3 regions of the Diaphorobacter sp. C33 genome follow, and region 1 is predicted to be linked to each of the others. Evidence: predicted binding sites of a transcription regulator. Region 1 holds the regulator's gene; each other region holds the start of a gene.
The links. Region 1 encodes HrcA, which represses chaperone genes, less so after heat shock. Its sites were predicted from a motif close to TTAGCACTCNNNNNNNNNGAGTGCTAA; they were not measured.

Region 1 (2,261 bases):
CACGATCACGAAATCGCTCAGGGCGATCCGCCTCAGGGCCATGGTCAAGAACCTCCCTCGTACCAGCCCAGCTTCTTGCGCAGGGTGGCAAAGTAACTCCAGCCGCGCGGGTGCAGAAAGCACACCCGGTGCGCGGAACGGCGCACCAGTATGCGGTCACCATGTTGCAGCGATGCGAGCGACTGCATGTCGAAGTTGGCGCTGATGTCGCGCCCGCCGGCCACCTCAATGGCCACCTCGGTCGCGTCGGAAAGCACGATTGGCCGGTTGGACAGGGTGTGCGGCGCGATCGGCACCAGCACCCAGCCGGGGATCGATGGGTGCAGCATCGGGCCGCCTGCAGACAGGGCATACGCCGTGGAGCCGGTGGGCGACGCGACGATCAGGCCGTCGGCGCGCTGGTTGGAAACGAATACGCCGTCCACCTCCACGCGCAGCTCCACCATGCCGGAGGTGGAGCCGCGGTTGACCACGACGTCGTTGAGGGCCAGCGCCTCGAACACGCACTCGCCACCGCGCATCACGCAAGCCTGCATCAACGGGCGCACGTCTTCTTCGTAGTCTCCGTGCAGGATGGGCGTGAGCGCGTCCTGGTAGCCCTCCAGCGGAATGTCGGTAATGAAGCCCAGCCGCCCCTGGTTGATGCCCACCAGCGGCGTGCCGTAGCCGGCCAGCCGCCGGCCCACGCCCAGCATGGTGCCGTCGCCGCCTACGACCAGGCACAGGTCGCATTGCCGGCCGATCCCCTCCACATCCAGCGTGTGGTATTGCGTGAGGCCCGTGTGGGCGGCGGTTTCGGCCTCCAGCGTCAACTCGCAGTCCTGCTGGGTGACGAACTGGGCAATGCTCTCGATGATCTGCCGTGCGCTGTCGGACGCTGAAACGGCGCCAGGCCCCGGGTATTTGCCTATGACTGCAACGCGGCGGAAGATGGGCTTCATGCAGAAATTACATCATTAAAATGATTCAATGCTTGATGACCGCTCCAAGTTGTTACTCAAGGCCTTGGTGGAACGCTACATAGCCGAGGGGCAGCCAGTCGGCTCCAGAACCTTGTCGCGGGCATCAGGGCTTGAATTGTCGCCCGCCACCATACGCAATGTGATGGCAGACCTGGAGGACCTGGGGCTTATTGCCAGCCCCCACACCTCCGCGGGCCGCGTGCCCACCGCCAAGGGCTATCGCCTGTTCGTCGACACCATGCTCACCGTGCAGCAGGAGCAGTTGCCGACAGTCCAGCTCATGCCCGAGCAGCCGCAGAAGGTGATCGCCAACGCCGCCCACCTGTTGTCGAGCCTGTCGCAGTTCGTGGGGGTGGTGATGGCGCCGCGGCGCGCCTCGGTGTTTCGCCACATCGAATTCCTGCGGCTGTCCGAGAAGCGCTTTTTGGTGATCATCGTCTCGCCCGACGGTGATGTGCAGAACCGCGTGATCTTTACCGAGGTCGATTACTCCCAGTCGCAACTGGTGGAGGCCGCCAACTTCCTCAACGCCAACTACGCGGGCCTCACCATGGAGCAGGTGCGCGAGCGCCTGAAGCTGGAGGTGGACAAGCTGCGCGGGGAAATCGCGGCGCTGATGCAGGCCGCGGTGAGCGTGGGCTCGGAGGCCATGTCCGGGTCGCAGGACGAGGTGGTGTTCTCGGGCGAGCGCAACCTGCTGTCCGTGAGCGATTTTTCCAGCGACATGAGCCACTTGCGCCGTGCGTTCGACCTGTTCGAGCAAAAGACCCAGATCCTGCGCCTGCTGGACATTTCCAGCCGTGCAGAAGGGGTGCGCATCTTCATTGGTGGAGAGAGCCAGGTGGTGCCATTTGAAGAGCTGTCCGTGGTGAGTGCACCCTATGAGGTCGACGGTCAGGTGGTGGGCACCCTGGGCGTGATCGGCCCCACGCGCATGCCCTATGACCGCATGATCCAGATCGTGGACATCACCTCCAAGCTGGTCTCCAACGCCCTGAGCCACCGGAAGTAGCCCCTACAATACGCGCCGCTGCGCCGCCTACGAGGCAGGGCAGCGCACCCCTTGGGGCGTTAGCTCAGTTGGTTAGAGCAGAGGACTCATAATCCTTTGGTCGTTGGTTCAAGTCCAACACGCCCTACCAAGTAGATAAAGGAAAGCCTGCTATCAGTACGGTAGCGGGACTTTTTCTTTTGGGGTTCATGTAGCCGTCAGGCAATGGTTTTGGGTGGCTTGCCGTCAGTTCACCCATCGCTGTCGATCGACCTCTGGTCGCTGGATTTTTCCCCGAAGCTCGATGC
Region 2 (2,261 bases), 1.6 Mb from region 1:
CGATCAGCGACAGCGGCGCGAAATCCTTCACAGGGTCGTAGGGCACGTGCGCGTTGAGCAGCTTGGCGATCGTCAGGTTGCCGTTGATGAACAGGCCGATGGTGTGGCCGTCCTGCGCCTTGGCGACCGCATCGGCGCCGATGTTGCCGCCCGCACCCACCTTGTTTTCCACGACCACGGGTTGGCCCAGGGCCTGGGACAGTGGCTCGGAGAAGGTGCGCGCCGTCAGGTCGGGCGAAGAACCCGGTGGGAAGCCCACGATGATGCGCAGGGGCTTGGCAGGCCAGCCGGGGGTGGCGGGCGCGGCATCCTTCTGGGCCATGGCGGCGCCGCAGGCCGAAGCCAGGGCCAGTGCCAGCAGGCCGCGGCGGGCGAGGGGGTGGGGGAACATGGTGGCGATCTCCAGTCTGGGCCGGGCAGCCAGGTGCGGCCCCGCCGGCAAAGAAAAAGGCGCGTAGCCGGTGAGGGCTGCGCGCCTGGATTATCTGCCCGCGATCTCTGCGCGCGATCCGGGCTGCTGGGCGAAGGCTCAGGCGTACTCGGCCAGCGCCTTCTTCATCTTTTTCATGGCGGCCACCTCGATCTGCCGGATGCGCTCCGCGCTCACGCCGTACTCGGCCGCCAACTCGTGCAGTGTCATGCCGCCCGAGCCATCGTCGTTCACCTGCAGCCAGCGCTGCTCCACGATGCGGCGGCTGCGTGCGTCCAGGCTGTCCAGGGCGGTGGCAATACCGTCCGTGGCCAGTGCGTCACGCTGGCGCGACTCGATCATGGCGGTGGGCTCATGGCCCGCGTCGGCGAGGTAGGCGATGGGGCCAAAGGCCTGCTCGCCATCGTCGCTGGGAGCGGGGTCCAGCAGCACGTCGCCACCGGACAGGCGCGTTTCCATCTCGATGACTTCCTCGCGCTTCACGTTGAGCTGCTCGGCCACCAGGTCGATCTCGTGATCGGATAAGGTCTCGCGGTGCGTGTCGGCGTCCAGCGCGTCGGCCTTGAAGCCCTGTTTCATGGAGCGCAGGTTGAAGAACAGCTTGCGCTGCGCCTTGGTCGTTGCCACCTTGACCATGCGCCAGTTCTTCAGGATGTACTCGTGGATCTCGGCCTTGATCCAATGCATGGCGTAGCTCACCAGGCGAACGCCCTGGTCAGGGTCAAAGCGCTTGACGGCCTTCATCAGGCCCACGTTGCCTTCCTGGATGAGGTCGCCATGCGGCAGGCCGTAGCCCAGGTACTGGCGCGAGATGGACACGACCAGGCGCAGGTGCGACAACACCAGGCGGCCGGCAGCCTCGACATTGTTGTCATCCTTGAGCTGGCGCGCGTAGCGCTGCTCCTCCTCCTGCGTGAGCAGGGGAAGGCGGTTGACGGCGGAGATATAGGCGTCCAGGTTGCCCAGCGGGGGAACCAGCGCCCACGGGTTCGCGGGCGCGAGGGTCGTCACGGAGGTTGCAGTCTGGAGTGCCATATCGGTAGTCCTTTCTTCCATGCAAATCATATTAGCACTCCATTGGAGAGAGTGCTAAAGGCATAGTTCCCCTACGGATGTAGGAAATAACCACCAAGAGGCGCAACGACGGCCCTTAAAACGCAGGTGGGGCTGCTTCCCCGCGCGTCAAGGTCGTTGTGCAGTTACGCCTTGTGCCAGACTTCGATCATGACATCTGCCCTAGACGCCCAGATCGCCGTTGTGACCACCACCATGGGCGACGCCGCCGCCGCTCACCGACTGGCCAGCGGCGCTGTCCAGGCGCGCCTGGCCGCCTGCGTGCAGGTGGAGGCCATTACCTCGCACTATGTCTGGCAGGGGGTGCAGCAGGCGGAAGCAGAGTGGCGGCTGGTGTGCAAGACGCTGTTGTCTGCCGCGCCCGCCTTGCGGGACTGGCTGCGTGCCCAGCACCCCTACGAAGTGCCGCAACTGCTCACCCACGCCGTGCAGGCAGAGCAGGACTATGTGCAGTGGGTGGCGCAGCAGGTGGACCCGCTTCGATAGCCGGGGCTGGTCAAGCGCCGCGTTGAAGCAATGGCTGGCGGTTGCCGCCTGTATCCGCCCACAGGGGGTAACTATCTCAGCTCAGCAGGGCCTGGGCGAATTCGCGTGCGCTGAAGGTTTCCAGGTCTTCCACCTTCTCGCCCACGCCAATGAAGTACACGGGCACGGGCCGCTCCTGCGCGATGGCGGCCAGCACGCCGCCCTTGGCCGTGCCGTCCAGTTTGGTGACGATCAGGCCGGTGAGTTGAAGCGCGTCGTCGAACGCGCGCAC
Region 3 (2,261 bases), 180 kb from region 1:
TTGTTGATGAAGTAGGGCGACAGGTAGCCGCGGTCGAACTGCATGCCTTCCACGACGTCCAGCTCGTTTTCCAGCGACTTGCCGTCTTCCACGGTGATCACGCCTTCCTTGCCCACCTTGTCCATGGCGTCGGCAATGATCTTGCCCACGGACTCGTCGGAGTTGGCGGAGATCGAACCCACCTGGGCGATTTCCTTGGAGGTGGTCGTGGCCTTGGAGGCCTTCTTCAGCTCTTCCACCAGGGCCACCACGGCCTTGTCGATGCCGCGCTTGAGGTCCATGGGGTTCAGGCCGGCGGCCACGTACTTGGAGCCTTCGCGCACGATGGCCTGAGCCAGCACGGTAGCGGTGGTGGTGCCGTCACCAGCGATGTCGTTGGTCTTGGAAGCCACTTCCTTCACGAGCTGCGCGCCCATGTTCTGCAGCTTGTCTTTCAGTTCGATTTCCTTGGCCACGGACACGCCGTCCTTGGTCACCGTGGGGGCGCCGAACGAGCGCTCCAGCACCACGTTGCGGCCCTTGGGGCCCAGGGTCACCTTGACCGCGTTGGCCAGGATGTTCACGCCTTCAACCATGCGAGCGCGGGCTTCGCCGCCGAACACTACGTCTTTTGCTGCCATTTTTGGCTCCTACAAATTTGAATCAAATGGGCTGCCAACGCTGATCTATCAAGCGCAGGCAGCTATGAAAAATGAGTTGACCAGAAGGGATTACTTCTCGACGACCGCGAACAGGTCGTCTTCCTTCATCACCAGCAGCTCGTCGCCATTGACCTTCACGGTCTGGCCGCTGTATTTGCCGAACAGCACGCGGTCGCCGACCTTCACGTTCAGGGCGATCAGCTCGCCCTTGTCGTTCTTCTTGCCAGGGCCAACGGCCAGCACTTCGCCTTGATCGGGCTTTTCCGCAGCGTTGTCGGGGATCACGATGCCCGAGGCGGTCGTGGTTTCGCTTTCGATACGTTTGACGATCACGCGATCGTGCAGGGGGCGAAGATTCATTGCATCTCTCCTGATAACAAAAAGGATTGCGACATCAAACAACGCGCCCGCAACGCGGGCGCAGGGAACTGACACAGCGGTGTTGTTAGCACTCATCTGTTTCGAGTGCTAATGATAGAGGCATTCGTGACAGTTTCAAGAGACACAGGTCTTGCCAGATCGTCTTCACACGCCTGTAGTCCTACTTGCAGCTTCCTCGCTCGTTGCTTGGATAGCGAGTGTCCCTTCGTACAATCCAGCCAAAAAATCAGGCGCTCCTGACTTCTCGGTGGCGCCGTCATCTTCGTCTTACTTTTACATCGCATATTGGTGGTGTGCAGCCTTTCTTCCTTCTTATAGAAGCTGCGTGCCTCAAGCGTTGACCGTTCCTGGAATCCAATGGCCTCCTTGCAGTTGACCACCACGCTCATGGGCTTCGGCTTGGCAGCGTTAATCCTTTACCTCATCCGCCGCGATCATTTGTACGTGATGCACGGATTGTTTTGGGTTTTCGTGGCGAGCGCTGCGGCTTTTTTGGGAGTCTGGCCGGGGCTTATCGATAAGTTGGCTGGCTTGGCAGGCATTAGTTATCCGCCTGCGCTGCTGCTTTTGCTAGCGTGCATGGTCCTTTTGGTGAAGGCGCTGCACTCGGATATGGTGAACACGCGTATCGAGCGGGATGTTCGGAGACTGAATCAGCGCTTGGCATTGCTGCAGGCTGATATTGAAACCCAGAGAATTGCGGCGGAGCCGTTGAACTCCAACGAGCACCTCTCGGTATGACGACCGAGTTACTTCCCGTCATTCTGTGTGGCGGCTCTGGTACCCGTTTGTTCCCTTTGTCGCGTGAAAGCCACCCCAAGCAGTTCCTTGCCTTGACTGGCCCGCAAACCATGCTGCAGCAGACGGCCATGCGTTTGCGGGGATGGAATGAGGGCATCTCATTGGCGCCGACGCCTACCTTGGTATGCCACGAAGAGCACCGCTTCTTGGCCGCGAGTCAATGGGGGGAAGTGGAAAGCGGGGCGGCATCGATCATCCTGGAGCCGGTTGGGCGCAACACTGCACCCGCGCTGACACTGGCTGCGCTGCATGCCTGCCGGGATGGCGGAGATCCGGTGATGCTGGTGATGCCTGCCGACCATGTGATCCAGGACATTACAGCTTTTCAAAATGCTGTACGCGCAGGGCTCGAGTACGCGAGTCGAGGCGCCGTGATCACCTTCGGCATCTTGCCCCAATATCCTGAAACTGGTTTTGGCTACATCCAATACCGGCACG

Region 2: a site for HrcA is predicted at 1,497-1,523, ahead of rpoH (RNA polymerase sigma factor RpoH). Genes of this name have one in related genera too.
Region 3: a site for HrcA is predicted at 1,087-1,113, ahead of QY917_RS17240 (co-chaperone GroES). Genes of this name have one in related genera too.

What each region holds. Positions count from the first base shown of each region.
Region 1 is NZ_CP129980.1:162,429-164,689, forward strand. Features, by position in the region: gene recN (DNA repair protein RecN) at 1-42, opposite strand, end outside; gene QY917_RS00800 (NAD kinase) at 45-941, opposite strand; gene hrcA (heat-inducible transcriptional repressor HrcA) at 970-1,974, shown strand; tRNA gene QY917_RS00810 (tRNA-Ile) at 2,028-2,104, shown strand; gene QY917_RS00815 (hypothetical protein) at 2,179-2,261, shown strand, end outside.
Region 2 is NZ_CP129980.1:2,260,482-2,262,742, reverse strand. Features, by position in the region: gene QY917_RS10760 (tripartite tricarboxylate transporter substrate binding protein) at 1-391, opposite strand, end outside; gene rpoH (RNA polymerase sigma factor RpoH) at 530-1,465, opposite strand; gene cutA (divalent-cation tolerance protein CutA) at 1,655-1,990, shown strand; gene ftsY (signal recognition particle-docking protein FtsY) at 2,067-2,261, opposite strand, start outside.
Region 3 is NZ_CP129980.1:3,654,376-3,656,636, forward strand. Features, by position in the region: gene groL (chaperonin GroEL) at 1-620, opposite strand, end outside; gene QY917_RS17240 (co-chaperone GroES) at 711-1,001, opposite strand; gene QY917_RS17245 (DUF2304 domain-containing protein) at 1,380-1,763, shown strand; gene QY917_RS17250 (mannose-1-phosphate guanylyltransferase/mannose-6-phosphate isomerase) at 1,760-2,261, shown strand, end outside.